DNA from 2 places in the Agromyces sp. NPDC057679 genome. Region 1 is predicted to be linked to the other one. Evidence: predicted binding sites of a transcription regulator. Region 1 holds the regulator's gene; the other holds the start of a gene.

Evidence for each region. Region 1 encodes LexA, which represses DNA repair genes until DNA is damaged. Its sites were predicted from a motif close to TCGAACANNTGTTCGA; they were not measured.
Region 2: a site for LexA is predicted at 4,205-4,220, ahead of ACFVAJ_RS02515 (intein-containing Rv2578c family radical SAM protein). Genes of this name have one in related genera too.

The regions. Positions count from the first base shown of each region.
Region 1 is NZ_JBHVIK010000001.1:31,075-39,233, reverse strand. Features, by position in the region: gene ACFVAJ_RS00175 (class I SAM-dependent methyltransferase) at 1-512, opposite strand, end outside; gene hflX (GTPase HflX) at 555-2,081, shown strand; gene ACFVAJ_RS00165 (methylenetetrahydrofolate reductase) at 2,323-3,312, shown strand; gene metE (5-methyltetrahydropteroyltriglutamate--homocysteine S-methyltransferase) at 3,309-5,663, shown strand; gene lexA (transcriptional repressor LexA) at 5,775-6,458, opposite strand; gene ACFVAJ_RS00150 (LysM peptidoglycan-binding domain-containing protein) at 6,715-7,137, shown strand; gene ACFVAJ_RS00145 (histidinol-phosphate transaminase) at 7,205-8,159, shown strand, end outside.
Region 2 is NZ_JBHVIK010000001.1:571,989-580,147, forward strand. Features, by position in the region: gene ACFVAJ_RS02505 (hypothetical protein) at 1-555, opposite strand, end outside; gene ACFVAJ_RS02510 (sensor histidine kinase) at 552-1,868, opposite strand; gene ACFVAJ_RS02515 (intein-containing Rv2578c family radical SAM protein) at 2,019-4,196, opposite strand; gene ACFVAJ_RS02520 (ABC-F family ATP-binding cassette domain-containing protein) at 4,299-6,044, opposite strand; gene ACFVAJ_RS02525 (malate:quinone oxidoreductase) at 6,396-7,874, opposite strand; gene ACFVAJ_RS02530 (VOC family protein) at 7,953-8,159, opposite strand, start outside.

The sequences.
Region 1 (8,159 bases):
TCCGCGCCGAGGTGCTTCGCGACGACGAGCCAGGCGACCGCCTCGACGTCGTCGTCGAGGCGGGGCAGCCACCGCTCGAGGAGTGCGTGCAGCTCGGCCTTGCCGACGCGGATCGGCGGGTTCGACCAGATCGCGGCGAATCGGACCGCATCGGGAACATCGTCGGGCAGGACGGCGTTGACATTGTGCAGACCGAGTCGTGCGGCGTTCTGCCGCGTGAGTTCGAGCGCGCGTTCGTTGACGTCGACGGCCCACACCGTGGCATCCGGCGACTGGAGCGCGAGCGAGAGCGCGATCGGGCCCCAACCGCACCCGAGGTCGAGCAGGTCGCCTGATGCCGGGGGAGCGGGCACCTGGTCGAGGAGCACGCGAGTGCCCTGGTCGAGGTGCTCGGGGCTGAAGACGCCGCCGGCGGTCGTGAGTTCGACCTCGCGGCCGGCGAGGGTCGCGCGGATGGAGCGGGTGCGCGAACTGCTCGACGGAGACGCGGAGAAATAGTGGTCTGAACCCATACAGGGAACCTATCGCAGCGATTGGAACTAGGCTTGAACGTGATGAATGACGCCGAACAGAACACCGCGGACGACGCCGTCGAGCGGGTGCTGCGCGGCGCTGAGACGAAGGCCGGGCTGACCCGGTTCGGCTCGGGTGCCGCCGAGGCCCTCATGGAGCACGGTTCCGACGCCGCAGCCGGCGCCGAGACCGACGGCGAGCAGTTCGACCGAGAGGAGCGCGCGGCGCTCCGACGCGTCGCGGGCCTCTCGACCGAGCTCGAGGACGTCACCGAGGTCGAGTACCGGCAGCTCCGGCTCGAGAACGTCGTGCTCATCGGCGTCTACTCGCAGGGCTCGCTCGACGACGCCGAGAACTCGATGCGCGAGCTGTCTGCACTCGCCGAGACGGCGGGCGCGCGGGTGCTCGACGGCGTCCTGCAGCGGCGCCCGCACCCCGACCCGAGCACCTACCTCGGTCGCGGCAAGGTCGAGGAGCTGCGCCACATCGTCGCCTCGCTCGGCGCCGACACGGTCGTCGCCGACACCGAGCTCGCGCCGAGCCAGCGGCGTGCGCTGGAGGACGCGGTCAAGGTGAAGGTGATCGACCGCACGGCCGTCATCCTCGACATCTTCAGCCAGCACGCGAAGAGCCGCGAGGGCAAGGCGCAGGTCGAGCTCGCGCAGCTCGAGTACCTCCTCCCGCGCCTGCGCGGCTGGGGCGAGTCGATGTCGCGCCAGGCCGGTGGCCAGGTCGGCAGCGGCGGTGCGGGAATGGGTTCGCGTGGTCCCGGTGAGACGAAGATCGAGCTCGACCGTCGTCGCATCCACTCGCGCATGGCGAAGCTGCGCAAGCAGATCGCGGGCATGAAGCCCGCCCGCGACGCGAAGCGCGCGAACCGACGGCGCAACGCCATCCCCTCGGTCGCCATCGCCGGGTACACGAACGCCGGCAAGTCGAGCCTGCTGAACCGCATCACGGGCGCGGGCCTCCTCGTCGAGAACGCGCTGTTCGCGACGCTCGACGCCACGGTGCGCCGCAACACGACCGCCGACGGCCGGGTCTACACGCTCGCCGACACGGTCGGCTTCGTGCGCAACCTCCCGCACCAGCTCGTCGAGGCGTTCCGCTCGACGCTCGAGGAGGTCGGCGACTCCGATCTCATCGTGCACGTCGTCGACGCGGCGCACCCCGACCCGGCCGGTCAGATCGCCACGGTGCGCGACGTCATCGGCGAGGTCGGGGCACGCGACATCCCCGAGCTGATCGTCTTCAACAAGGCCGACCTCGTGACGCCCGAAGACCGTCTGGTGCTGCGCGGGCTCGAACCCGGCGCCGTGTTCGCCTCGGCGCGCACGGGCGAGGGCATCGACGAGGTGCTCGCGGCGATCACGCGCATGCTGCCCGACCCGGCGGTCGAGATCGACCTCGTCGTGCCCTACGACCGGGGCGATGTCGTGTCGACGCTGCACGAGACCGGCCGTGTGCTCTCGGTCGACTACCTCGAGGCCGGCACGCACGTGCGCGCGCTCGTGTCGCCCGAACTCTCCGCACAGCTGGCCGATTTCCGGGCTCCCGTCGACGCCTGAGGCGCTCCCGACCGGCGGTTCAGGTCACTCCGCGACACCTCGCGTCACCTCGCGTCATAGAGGGGCGGCGGGGGTGATCGGCGCGTATCGTCGCTCCTGATCGTCGGTGCACGGCCGGATGCCGGGCACCAGGAGCGACCGCCGAGCCCGGCACCCGCCCGCGAGACCCACCCGCCGATTCCGGCCGGGGGACGCGGCCTGCCGCGCTTCCGCCGCATCGGCTGCGCCACGCAGGAGTCCCATGGCAGCCACCGGTTCCGACCTCCGGGATGCGGACTGTCGACCGCGCCCGCCGGTGTCGTTCGAGTTGTTCCCCCCTCGATCGGATGCCGCGGCGCTCGCCCTCGGCCGGACGATCGACCGGCTCGCAGAGGCCGACCCCGCGTTCATCTCGGTGACGTTCGGCGCGGGCGGCTCGTCGCGCGACCGCTCGCTGACGGTGCTCCGCTACATGCTCGAGCACACCGCGGTGGAGCCGATGGCGCACCTCACCTGCGTCGGCTCCTCGCACGCGGAGGCGAACCGGCTGGTACGCGAGTTCCTCGACGCCGGGGTGACGAGCTTCCTCGCACTGCGCGGCGACCCGCCGGAGGGCGCCGGCCCCGATGCCGGCATCGGCGACCTCGGCAGCGCGGCCGAACTCGTGCAGCTCATCCACCGGGTTCAGGAGGAGCGGGAGCCCTTCGCCCAGGTCGGCGTGCCCGGCGTCCCGGGCGCGTCGCGCATCCGCGAGCGGCCCCGGCCCGAGCGCGTCGCGGTCGCGGCGTTCCCCACGGGGCATCCGCGTTCCCGGAGCGCCCATCAGGACGTCGACGCCCTGCTCGCGAAGGAGATCGCGGGGGCGACCCTCGCCATCACCCAGCTGTTCTGGCACGCCGACGACTACCTCGGCTACGTCGACCGCGCTCGCGCGGCGGGCGTCACCATCCCGATCCTGCCGGGCATCATGCCCGTCACGACGCCGGCGCGGCTCGCCCGGCTCGCCGAGCTCACCGGGGTCGAGGCCCCGGCCGAGCTCGCCATCGACCTCGAGATCGAACCCGATCCCGAGGCCCAGGCCGAGCTCGGCGTCGCGTACGCCGCGAAGCTCGCCGCCGGGGTGCTCGCGGGCGGCGCGCCCGGCCTGCACCTCTACACCTTCAATCGTCACGAGGCCGTGCTGGGCGTGCTCGCCCGGCTCGGACTCGGAGTCCCAGCACAGCTCGTCAATGAGAGGAACACCGCACGATGACCGCACCCGCCTTCCCCACCGGCACCATCCTGGGCTACCCCCGGATCGGCCGTCGCCGTGAGCTCAAGCGCGCCGTCGAGGCCTTCTGGGCCGGCACGATCGACGCGGAGGAGCTCGAGGCTCGCGCCGCCGAGCTCCGCGCCGCGACCCGCGAGCGTCTCGCCGCGCAGGGTCTCGACCGCACCGGCTCGGCCATCCCCGAGTCGTTCTCGTTCTACGACCAGGTGCTCGACGCCGCCGTCGCCGTCGGCGCCGTGCCCACGCGCTTCGCCCGGTTCCTCGGCGAGGACGGCAGCGTCGACCTCGGCGCCTACTTCACGATCGCCCGAGGGGTCGGCGACGACGCCCCGCTCGAGATGACGAAGTGGTTCGACTCGAACTACCACTACCTCGTGCCCGAGATCGGCCCCGAGACCTCGTTCGCGCTGCACGCCGAGCGCATCCTCGCCGAGTTCGCCGAGGCGAAGGCGCAGGGGTTCCTCACCCGTCCGGTCATCGTCGGCCCGGTCACCTTCCTCCTCCTCGCGAAGGCCGCCGACGACGCGCCCGAGGGCTTCCGCCCGATCGACCGCCTCGACGAGCTCGTGCCGGTGTACGCCGAGCTCCTCGCCGAGCTCGCCCGCGCGGGTGCCGAGTGGGTGCAGCTCGACGAGCCGGCGCTCGTGAGCGAGTCGATCGACGAGCCGCGGGCCCGCGTGCTCGAGTCGGCCGCCGCGGCCTACGACGCGCTCGGCGCGCAGGACGAGCGTCCGGCGATCTTCGTCGCTGCGCCCTACGGCTCGCTCGACGACGCGCTGCCGGTGCTCGCCGCGAGCCCGGTCGAGGCGATCTCGCTCGACCTCGTGCGCGGTGCGCTGCCCGAGGGCCTCGACCCCGTCACGGCCGAGGCGCTCGCCGCGAAGACGCTCGTCGCGGGCGTCGTCGACGGGCACAACATCTGGCGGGGCGACCTCGCCGCGGCGTTCGACCGCATCGCCGCAGTGCAGCACCTCTCGGGAAGCGTCGCCGTGTCGACCTCGACCTCGCTGCTGCACGTGCCGCACGACGTCGAGGACGAGCAGGCGCTCGACGCCCGACTCGTCTCATGGCTCGCCTTCGCCGACCAGAAGGTCGCGCAGGTCGCGACCCTCGCACGCGGGCTCGCCGAGGGCCGCGACGCGATCGCCGCCGAGCTCGACGGGGCATCCGCCGCCCTGGCCGACCGCAGCGGCGCACCCGGCGTGCGCGTGCCCGCAGTGCGCGAGCGGCTCTCCGCCCTCGTGAGCGGCGACTTCGACCGCGGCGACTACGCCGCCCGCGTCGCCGCGCAGGCCGAGCTCGAGCTGCCCGAGCTGCCGACCACGACGATCGGCTCGTTCCCGCAGACGAGCGACATCCGTCGCGCCCGCGCGCGGCTCGGCAAGGGCGAGCTCGACGCCGACGGCTACGCGCAGCTCATGCGCGAGGAGATCGAGCGGGTCGTGCGCCTGCAGGAGGAGATCGGCCTCGACGTGCTCGTGCACGGCGAGCCCGAGCGCAACGACATGGTGCAGTACTTCGCCGAGCTGCTCGACGGCTTCGCCGTCACCGAGCACGGCTGGGTGCAGTCGTACGGCTCGCGCTGCACGCGCCCCTCGATCCTCTGGGGGGATGTCTCGCGGCCGGCCCCGATGACGGTCGAGTGGTCGTCGTACGCGCAGTCGCTGACCGAGAAGCCCGTCAAGGGCATGCTCACGGGCCCGGTGACGATCCTCGCCTGGTCGTTCGTGCGTGACGACCAACCCCTCGGCGACACCGCGCGCCAGGTCGCCCTCGCCCTGCGCGACGAGATCGCCGACCTCGAGGGCGCCGGCATCAAGGTGATCCAGGTCGACGAGCCCGCGCTCCGCGAGCTGCTGCCGCTGAAGCTCGCCGACCAGCCGGCGTACCTCGACTGGTCGGTCGGCTCGTTCAAGCTCGCGACGGCGGGCGCGGCGGCGGCGACGCAGGTGCACACGCACCTCTGCTACTCGGAGTTCGGCGTGGTCATCGACGCGATCAAGAACCTCGACGCCGACGTGACCTCGATCGAGGCGGCGCGCAGTCGCATGGAGGTCGTCGACGACCTCTCGACGAGCGGATTCGACCACGGCATCGGCCCGGGCGTCTACGACATCCACTCGCCGCGCGTGCCGTCGACGGCCGAGGTGCAGGCGCTCCTCGAGCGCGCGGTCGCCGAGATCCCGGCGTCGCGGCTCTGGGTGAACCCCGACTGCGGCCTGAAGACCCGCGGCTACGACGAGACGGTCGCCTCGCTCGAGAACATCCTCGAGGCGACGCGCGCCGTGCGTGCCGAGCTCGAGGCGCGCACCGAGCCGGCGCTCGCGGGCTAGCCCGACGAGACGAGAAGGGGCGGATGCCGCGTGCTGCGCGGCATCCGCCCCTTTCGCTGTCTCGCGGTGGAGGTGCGGCCGCTCGCGCGGCCGGGTCGGCTCGACTCCGGGTCAGACCGCGCGCAGCACCGAGACGACCTTGCCGAGCACCTCGGCGTGGTCGCCCACAATCGGTTCGAACGCGCTGTTGCGGGGGAGCAGCCACGTGTGGCCGTCGCGCTGTCGGAAGACCTTGACCGTCGCCTCGCCGTCGAGCATGGCCGCGACGATCTCGCCGTTCTCGGCGGTGCGCTGCGAGCGCACGACCACCCAGTCACCGTCGCAGATGGCGGCGTCGATCATCGAGTCGCCGACGACCTTGAGGATGAACAGCTCGCCCTTGCCGACGAGCTGCCGGGGGAGCGGGAAGACCTCTTCGACCTGCTGCTCGGCGGTGATCGGCACACCGGCGGCGATGCGGCCGACGAGCGGCACCATCGCGGCGTCGCCGACGGGGGCCGCGTCGCCCGCGGCGGGAGCGCGCTCCTCGAGTCCGGGCACCTCGATGAGGATCTCGAGTGCGCGGGGGCGGTTGGGGTCGCGGCGCAGGTAGCCGGCGAGCTCGAGCTGGTTGAGCTGGTGCGTGACGCTCGACAGGGAGGAGAGCCCGACGGCGTCGCCGATCTCGCGCATGCTCGGCGGATAGCCGCGGCTCGCGACCGAGCGCTGCACGACCTCGAGGATGGCGAGCTGCTTGGCGCTCAGGCTCTTGCGTCGACGCGCCCTTCCGATGTCACGCACGTCGTTGTCGCTCACGGTCTCCGCCCCTCGTTGCGATCGCCTCGCGATCGGATGTCGGTGGTGTCTGTTGCACTGTGTCCAGACATTCGAAACTGTATCCGCCTCGCAGGGGTGCGGCAAACATTCGTTCGAGTGTGTCGTGGTATTCGTGCACGGGGAATCGGTGTTCGGGTGCTTGCCTTCGAAAACATTCGAAGATATATTCGGAACATAGATTCGCATTCGGCCCTCCCGGCCGAGGGCCGGATGCGATTCACTCAGGAGGTGTGAGATGAGCGCAGCGATCATGACCGGCGGGTACGCCCCGGTGCAGTCCCGCCCGGTGCCGTTCCACGAGCCCGACCGTCTCGCGCGTGCTGGCGCAGGCGAGCCGGTGGCGGTCCGCACCCGCCTGCGACTGACCCGGCGGGGCCGTGTGGTCTTCACGACGCTCGCAGCGCTCCCGCTCATCGTCTGGGCGTTCGTCATCGTGCTCGGGGGCGGCGGCGCCGCGGCCGACGTCTCGGGCGCCGGCGCAGGGGCCGCGCTCGAGTACGTCACCGTCGAGGTCGGTGCGTCCCTCTGGGAGATCGCCGAGTCGATCGCGCCCACCGCCGACCCGCGCGACACGATCGCCGAGATCCTGCGCATCAACGGCCTCGACGAGGCCACGATCGTGCCCGGCCAGCAGCTCGCCGTCCCGGCGGCCGAGTAGCGGGCACGCCCGGTCACACGGGGTCTCACGGAGGGGACGCCGTGCTGCGCGTGGCTAGCATGGTTCGGTGACGAGTCTCGATGATCTCCCCATCCGCGACGACCTCCGCGGGCGTTCGCCGTACGGCGCCCCGCAGAAGTCCGTCCCCGTGGCGCTCAACGTCAACGAGAACACGCATCCCATCCCCGAAGACGTCGCCCACGACATCGTGGCCCGCGTCGCCGCCGCGATCCTCCGGCTGAACCGCTACCCCGACCGCGAGTTCACCGAGCTGCGCGAGGCGCTCGCCCGCTACCTCGGCCACGGGCTCGCCCCCGAGCACATCTGGGCCGCGAACGGGTCGAACGAGGTGCTCCAGCACCTGCTCCAGGCCTTCGGCGGCCCCGGGCGCCGGGCGCTCGGCTTCGACCCGACGTATTCGATGTACGGGCTGCTCGCCTCGGGCACCGGCACCGAATGGGTCGCCGCACCCCGCGACGAGGAGTTCGAGCTCAGCCCCGAGACCGCGGTCGCCGCCGTCCGCGAGCACGACCCCGACCTGGTGCTGCTCTGCGCCCCGAACAACCCGACGGGCACCCCGCTCGACCTCGACACGATCCGCGCGGTCGCCGACGCCGCCCGCGGCATCGTCATCGTCGACGAGGCGTACTTCGAGTTCGCCGAGCCCGGCACGCCGAGCGCGCTGACCCTGCTCGAGGGCCGGCCGCGCCTCGTCGTCTCGCGCACCATGAGCAAGGCCTTCGCCTTCGCCGGCGCCCGGGTCGGCTACCTCGCCGGCGATCCCACGACGATCGACGCGCTGCGCCTCGTCCGGCTGCCGTACCACCTCTCCGCGCTCACCCAGGCGGCTGCGCTCGGCGCGCTCGCCCACTCCGACGAGATGCTCGCGATGGTCGACGAGATCCGCGGGCAGCGCGAGCGCATCTCCACGGAGCTCGCGCGGCTCGGCTTCGCTCCGCACCGCAGCGGGTCGAACTTCGTGCTCTTCGGGGGCGTCGACGACCCGCACGCGGTCTTCGAGG
Region 2 (8,159 bases), 540 kb from region 1:
CTCGGCGATGATCGCGTAGGCGTACCCGGCCGCGGCCGCGGAGAGCGCGATGACCGGCGCCGCGTTCACCGCCACCAGGGCGCCGACCGGGGCATCCGCTGCGACGTAGCTCGAGGCGCCGACGACGAGGATCGACAGGACGATCGAGGCGAGCACGCCCGCGAGCGCGAGCGAGACCCACGTGCAGTACGGGGCCACCGAGAGAATGAGCATCCCGATGACGACCGGCCCGAAGTCGTCGTAGAGGTAGCGGTTGGAGCCGACGGTGCTGGTGTACTCGGCGATCGCGGCGCCGACGGCGAGAGTGACGACGACCCAGAGGCGCTCGGCCGTGAATGGCGCCCGCGACGGTGCCGCCGAGATCGCGGCGACCGCTCCGGCCGCCGCGACGAGGAGGATCGCGACGATCGCCGCGAGCGGCGAGACGACCTCGCCCCGGTGGACCCAGGTGAGTGCGACCGCGCTGCCGAGGGCGAGCGCGGCCCCGATCGCCACGATCGGCGCCGCGGTGATGCCGCCGATCGGGTCGGCCTCCTGCTGGGTCAGGCGCATCATGCTCCGCCCTCCGGGACGGTGAGCACGATGGTGGTGCCGATGCCCTTGGTCGACCACAGCCGGACGGTGCCGTCCTGCTGCTCGATGCGGGCGCGGATCGAGGTGCGCAGCCCGATGCGGTCGTCGGGCACCTCGCCCTCGTCGAATCCGACTCCGCTGTCCATCACCGCGATCGTGACTTCGCCGCCCCCGAGGCCGAGCGCGAGTTCGGCCTCGTCGACGCCGGCGTGGCGTGCGACGTTGATCAGGCACTGCGCGACGGCCGCGTCGAGCGCCTCCGCGCGCCCCGGCCCGAGCACGTGCAGGATCTCGGGGTCACCGGTCACGCGCACGTCGAGGCCGGCGTTCGACGCCGCGGCGAAGGACTGCACGAGCATCGTCGTGCCGTCGCCGCGCGGCTCGACCGGCTCGGAGGCGGTTCTCGATCGCGTCGCGGCCCCGCCGGCGCCCCGACGGGCGAATCGCCCTCGCCCGGTCGCCCCGTTCGGCGAGGGATCGGGGACGGGGGCGGCGCGCCGGTTGCCGCGATCGTTCGCCGCCGCCTGCCCCGAGTGGTCGATCGCCCAGTCCCGGCCGACGATGAGCCCGAGATCCTGGCGGATCCCGGCGCGCAGCCGCTCGTCGACCGTGCCCGAGCCGGCCGCGGCGATCGCGACGAGATGGCTGAGTGCGGTGTCGTGCAGTCGCGCGGTGGCCCGAAGTTCGTAGTCGTGGCGGATGGCGAGTTCGCGCGTCTGCTGGCTCGCGCGGTGCAGCCCGGTCTCCTGCCGGGGATCGGAACGGCGCGAGACGCCGTCGAAGATCCTGACCACGAGCAGGATGCCGAACGCGGCGGCCGCCGCCGTGCTGGGGGCGTAGGCGCCGCCGACGAGCGCGACGCCGAGGAACGCCGCCGCCTCGCCGAGCGCGTAGCCGAGCGTGGCCCAGACGATCGCGATGAGCGAGCCGCTGCCGGCGCCCCCGACGAGCAGGAGCGCGATCCTCGGGAGCGCGAGCACCGCGTTGTTGGTCGATTCGAAGCCTCCGGGCTCCATGACGAGCATCGTGAAGGCGATCGTCGCTCCGGTGCCGACGACGAGCGCGAGGACGGTGAGGGTGACGGACGGGTACATGGCGACGGCGACGAGCGCGAGCAGCATCACTCCGGCGAGCGCCGCCCCCGTCCACCCGGTCGGCCGCTCGCCGACGGTCGCGACGAGGATGCTCACGACGATCGTGATCGTCAGGCAGGCGAACGCGGCGCAGTGCCCGGCGAACGCGAGCGCTCGACTCAGACTGTCGCGCGCGAGGTGACCCGGCAACCCCAGGCTCATCGTGAACCTCCACTCGCGAGCAGCGCCCGACCTTCGCGAGCCGATCGGACTCAGCGAATTATCTCAGTCCGGCGGGAATTCGCGCATCTCCACGCACCGCGAGCGCAGCGTTTCGCTCAGGGCGGGTCAGAACAGTCCGCTCAGGGCGGGTCAGAACAGGGCCGCCGGGTCGGCGAGCGCACCCAGCCCGGCGGGGAGTTCGAGCGTGGTCGACGCCGTCTCGGAGCCGGCACGGGCACCGGCGCCGTTCGGCCGCCCGGCCGCCCCCGGCCGGGTCCAGCGGTCGCGGGGCTCCGCCGTCGACCGGACTCCGCCGGTCACCGGGTCTTCGATGCCGCGTTCGAGCCCGTGCGCCCGGATCAGCGGGTGGATGCGCTGGGCGAGCCAGCGCCGGTACTCCTTCGGGGCGTAGGCGTTGTTGCCGTAGTACATCGAGCGGTACTGCGGCACCAGTTCGGGATGCTCGCGTTCGAGCCACTGCATGAACCACGGCTTGACCGCCCCGCGCAGGTGGAGCGCGGCGTACAGCACGCTCGTCGCCCCGGCCGCCTTCACCTGCCGCAGCGCCTCGTCGAGGTGCGCCCGGGTGTCGGTGAGATACGGCAGCACGGGCATGAGGAACACCGCGCAGTCGAGCCCGGCCTCGCGGACCGCCGTCACGGTCGCCAGCCGCGCCTTCGTCGACGGCGTGCCCGGTTCGAGCGACTGCTGCAGTTCGTGGTCGTGGATCGCGATCGACATGGCGAGGTCGACCGGCACGTGTTCGGCGGCGGCCGCGATGAGCGGCAGGTCGCGGCGCAGCAGCGTGCCTTTCGTGAGGATGCTGAACGGGGTACCGCTCGTCGTGAGTGCGTCGATGATGCCCGGCATGAGCTCGTAGCGGCCCTCGGCCCGCTGGTACGGGTCGGTGTTCGTGCCGAGCGCGACCGGCTCATGCCGCCACGAGGGCCGGGCGAGTTCGCGCCGCAGCACCTCGGCGACGTTCACCTTCACGATGATCTGACGGTCGAAGTCGTCGCCCGCGTCGAGGTCGAGGTAGCTGTGGGTCGGCCGGGCGAAGCAATTGTGGCTCACGACGCCGTTTGCGATGAAGTCACCGGTCGACGTCGTGATATCGAGCATGTCGAGCGTCGTGCCGAGCGGCTCGATGGAGACGATGCGAAGGTCGGCCATGGTCTTCACCGTCGCACCCGCGAGTGCGAGTTTTCGACTGATCGCCGGGCGGCTGATCGCGAAGAAGGCGTTTCTGGCACGGAGCCCGCCCCTGACGCGAACGTTCGAGACGCCGTTGGCCCGCGGCGCCTCTCTGACATGCGGAATCGCGAAGGTGGACAGAGCGCGCTCGATCTCGGTGAGGATCTCCTCATCGGAGTTGCTGATGCGGAGAACCCCGCGTGAGCAGGAACCCTCAGCATCGAAGACGCCCGAGAGATACCCCGCTCGCCAGCCCTCGGACGGGTCGTCGGGCCACTCGATCAGGCTGGTGATGAGGTCGAGATCGCTCGCCTTGGACGTTCGGATCGCCATCATCGCCCGCCGCGCTTCAGTCGCCGTCGAGAACTGGAAGGTCGTCGTCCGGACTCCGAAGTGCTCGAGGTAGTCGGCCGAGCGCTCGAGCGCCTCCACATCGGCAAGCGCGAGTCGGAACCTGTTGGCGACATACGAACCGCCGTTCGTCCGCGGGTAGCGCCGCCGCAGGATCGTCCCGTCGCCGCGGACCATACCCGTCAGGTACCCGCGTCGGAAGTCGTCCGAGGTGATCTCCGGCACGGGTTCGGCGCTTCCGCCGCCGAACCCCACGAGCGAGTTGCCGAGGGTGAGGTGCGGGCGTCTCGCGCCCCCCGACATCGCACCGGTCACATGCTTCCACCCGCGGTCGGTCAAGAACCGATGATCCCCGCTCGCGATGAGCGAGGTGCCGTCCGCGAGACGGATTCGGTACGCCGGCTTTCGCGTCGACCACTTCGCGAGGACGACCGTGGGCACGTAGCGGCGGTAGCGGCCGATCGTTCGGGTGCCCATGACCTCGTCGCCGACCGCGACCTCGGACAACGGTTTCGTACGGCCGTCGGCCATCGTGATCCCCGTCGTCGGATCCAGGCAATAGACGCACGCATGGCTGCAGCCCCGGTACGGGTTGATGGTCCACCCGAAGGGCATCATCGACTGGCCCGGCACCCGGTTCAGCGCCGATTTCGCGAGCACCTCGTGGAAGGTGACGCCGGCGAACTCGGGTGTCTGCACCGACCGCACGAGGTTGTTGAGCCGGGCGAGGCCGGGCAGGGCGTCGACCTGGTCGACTCCCAGTTCTTGCCCGCTCCACCGCATTCACTCATTCGAACATACATTCGAATATCGCGCAAGGGCGCGGCGATCGGCTGCCCGAAGATCGGGATGCCTCGGGGACGCACCCCGAGGCATCCCGCCTGCTCAGCCGGCGACCGCGACGGGGGCCGTGCTGCCCGGGTGCAGCTCGAGCCGCTCCCCCGACCAGCGCCGGCGCAGCCAGCGGTCGTGGCTCGCGATGACGACGGCGCCGGGGTAGCCCCCGAGCGCCTCCTCGAGCTCGGTCGCGAGCGCGAGCGAGAGGTGGTTCGTCGGCTCGTCGAGGAGGAAGACGTGCGGCGGGCGCGCGAGGACGAGCGCGAGCGCGAGCCGGCGCTGCTGCCCGACCGAGAGCGCGCCGACCGGCCGCTCGAGGTCGCGCGGCGCGAGGAGGCCGAGGCCCGAGAGCGGCACCTGCTCGGCCCGGCGTTCGCCGAGCACCCGCTCGTACGTCGCCCGCGGCGTCGCCGCGGGGTCGCCGAAACGGACGTCCTGCTCGAGCAGCTGCACCCGCAGCCCCTTCCGCCGCTGCACGGCTCCCCGGTCGGCGGCGATCGAACCGGCGAGCACGCCGAGCAGCGTCGACTTGCCCGCCCCGTTCGCCCCCGTCACGAGCAGTCGCGAGAGCGGCTCGAGCCGGAGCCGCTCGAGCCGCAGCCGGCCCGGGACCTCGACGTCGTCGAGCTGCACGAGCAGCCCGGCGGACTCCTCGAGCGCATGCGATCCCGACGGGATGCCGGCGAACTCGAGGGGTGCAGGGGGCTTCCGCAGCTGCTCGCGTTCGAGCGTCGCGAGCCGCTGCTCGGCGTTGCGCACCCGGCGTGCGATCGAGCGCTCGACGTTCTCGCCCTTGAAGTACTTGAGGAACTTGTCGTTGTCGGTCGCCGCCCGCCCGTGCGAGACGTTGCGCGCCGTCCCGCCGATCGAGGACCGCAGGCGCCGGAGCTCCTCCTGCTCGTCGTCGTACTGCCGCTGCCAGCGCGCCCGCTCCTCGGCCTTCACGCCGAGGAACTCGCTGAACCCGCCGCCGAAGACCGTCCCGCCGAGGGTGCCCGATGACCCGTCGGCGGCGGACGCCGCGAGCGCGCCCTGGCGCCCCGGGTCGAGGTCGAGCAGGCCCGTCGCCGCCCGATCGAGGAACGCCCGATCGTGGCTCGCGAACACGACCGGCCCCGCGAAGGCGCGCAGGCGCCCCTCGAGGAACTCGGCCGCGGCGTCGTCGAGGTGGTTCGTCGGCTCGTCCAGGAGCAGTGCGTCGGGCGCCGAGAGCAGCAGCGCCGCGAGGGCGAAGCGCGAGCGCTGCCCGCCCGAGAGCTCGTCGATGCGCCGCCCGCGCCCCAGCCCGGCCACGCCGAGCCCGTCGAGCAGCTCGTCGCGACGGGCCTCGGCGGTCCACACCTCGGCCCGCTCGGCGGCGTCGAGTGCGGCCGCGTAGCGCTGCTCGGCCGATGCGGCGTCGGCATCCGCACTGGCGCCGAGCGCCTCGGCCGCGGCGTCGAGTTCCCGTTCGATGGCGCGCACCGGGGCGAGGGCCGCCTCGAGCACGAGATCGACGCGCTCATCGGGCGCGAACGGCAGCTCCTGCGTGAGCAGGCCGGTGCGTCGGGGGCGCGTGATCCGCCCCGAGACGTCGGCGCGTGCGAGCGGGCCGGCGGCCGAGGCATCCGGGCCGTCGTCGGCGGCGAGGAGCCGCAGCAGCGTCGACTTGCCGACGCCGTTCTCGCCGATGAGGCCGAGCCGGTCGCCGGGGGCGACGGTGAAGCCGAGGTCGGCGAAGACGCGCCGGTCGGGGTAGGCGACCGAGAGTCCGTCGGCCCGGAGATGGTTGGAGAAAGAGAGGTGTACAGCCAAGGGGTCCGCCCTTCGCGAGGGCTCCCGAACGGCCGCCGGATACGGCGACGACGCGGTCCGTCCGGTGCACCGGCGGTGCCGGGGCGTCGCGTGCGACACCTCGGCCCGCGCGTTCGCTGCGGATGCGGCGACCGTTCGGGAGCGGAGTGGATCCCGCCGGGCATTGCCGGGCGTGGGTGCACGAGACCGCAGTCGCGATCAGCACGGGTCGATCAGGACCGTGTGCACACCCGACGTCAACGGCGCCTCAGGCGCGGGACGAGGGGGTGTGCTCACTTCATAGCGTGTACGACCGTAGCAGCGTGCCGGCGCGGGCGCAAACAGGCGCCCCCGCCGGCACGAGCCGAATCGTCAGGCCGAGAGCTTGAGCACCTCGGCGGTCGCCTTCAGCGACGCCTCGGCGGCGGCCGGGTCGGCCGAGAGCTCGGTGCCGTAGCTCGGGATCATCTCGCGGAGCTTCGGCTCCCATTCCGCCATGCGGTCGGGGAAGCAGCGCGAGAGCACGTCGAGCATGATCGGCGCGGCGGTCGATGCGCCGGGCGAGGCGCCGAGGAGACCGGCGATCGTGCCGTCGGCCCCGGTGATGACCTCGGTGCCGAACTGCAGGATGCCGCCCTTCTCGGGGTCCTTCTTCATGACCTGCACGCGCTGGCCGGCGGTGATGAGCTCCCAGTCCTCGGTCTTGGCCGTGGGCATGAACTCGCGCAGCGCCTTCATCTTCTTCTCGCGGTTCGCCATGAGCTCGCCGACGAGGTACTTCACGAGGTCGAAGTTCTTGAGGCCGACCTGGAGCATCGGCCCGAGGTTGTGCAGGCGGATGGAGAAGGGCAGGTCGAACCAGGTGCTCGTCTTGAGGAACTTCGGCGTGAAGCCCGCGTACGGACCGAACAACAGCGCCGTCTCACCGTCGACGACGCGGGTGTCGAGGTGCGGCACCGACATCGGCGGGGCGCCGACGGCGGCCTTGCCGTAGACCTTGGCGTGGTGCTGCGCGACGAGCTTGGGGTTGGTCGTGCGCAGGAACTGCCCGGAGATCGGGAACCCGCCGAAGCCCTTGATCTCGGGGATGCCCGAGTGCTGGAGCAGCGCGAGCGCGCCGCCGCCCGCACCGACGAACACGAAGCGGGCGATCACGGTCTTGGGGGTGTTGCCGACGGTGTGGCGGAGCCGGAGCTTCCACCGGCCGTCCTTCAGGCGCTTGAGCCAGGTGACCTGGTGGTTCGTCTGGATGGAGGCGCCGCGCTGCTCCATGTCGTGCATGAGGTACTTCGTCAGCGCGCCGTAGTCGACGTCGGTGCCGGCCTCCATCCGCGTGGCCGCGACGCGGGCGCGAGGATTGCGCTTCTTCGCGAGGAGCGGGGTCCACTCGGCGATGCGCTCGAGGTCCTCCGTGAACTCCATGTCGGGGAAGAGCGGCTCGTCCTTCAGCGCCTCGACCCGCTTCTTCAGGTACTCGATGTTCGCCGCACCGCGGACGAAGGTCATGTGCGGGGCCGAGTTGATGAAGTTGTGCGGCTCGGGCAACGCGCCCTTCGCGACGAGGTAGGCCCAGTACTGGCGGCTCACCTGGAACTGCTCGTTGATCGACACCGCCTTGGTCGAGCTCACGCTGCCGTCGGCGTTCTCGGGCATGTAGTTGAGCTCGCAGAGCGCCGCGTGGCCGGTGCCCGCGTTGTTCCAGGCGTTGGAGGACTCCTGCGCGACCTCGCCCAGGCGCTCGTAGACGCGGATCGTCCAGTCGGGCTGCAACTGGGAGATGAGGGAGCCGAGCGTCGCGCTCATGATGCCCCCGCCGATCAGAACGACGTCGACGGTTTCCTCTGAATTCACGGGTTCCAGTGTAGATGGGCTTCGAGGGTGCCCTTGACCGGCCCATTTCCTCGGATGACTCGGCGCGCCCCTGCGCGGTCAGCCGAGCTGCGGAAGGCCTCGCTCGTCGAGCGGCCAACCGGGGTTGTGCGCGAGCTCCCAGAGGTTGCCGTCGGGGTCGGCGACGTAGCCGCTGTATCCGCCCCACTCGGTCTCGGAGGCCGCCTTCGCGATCGAGCCGCCGGCGAGCACCCAGTCGCCGACGGCGTCGTCGACCTCCTCGCGCGAGGCGAGGTTGATGGCGAG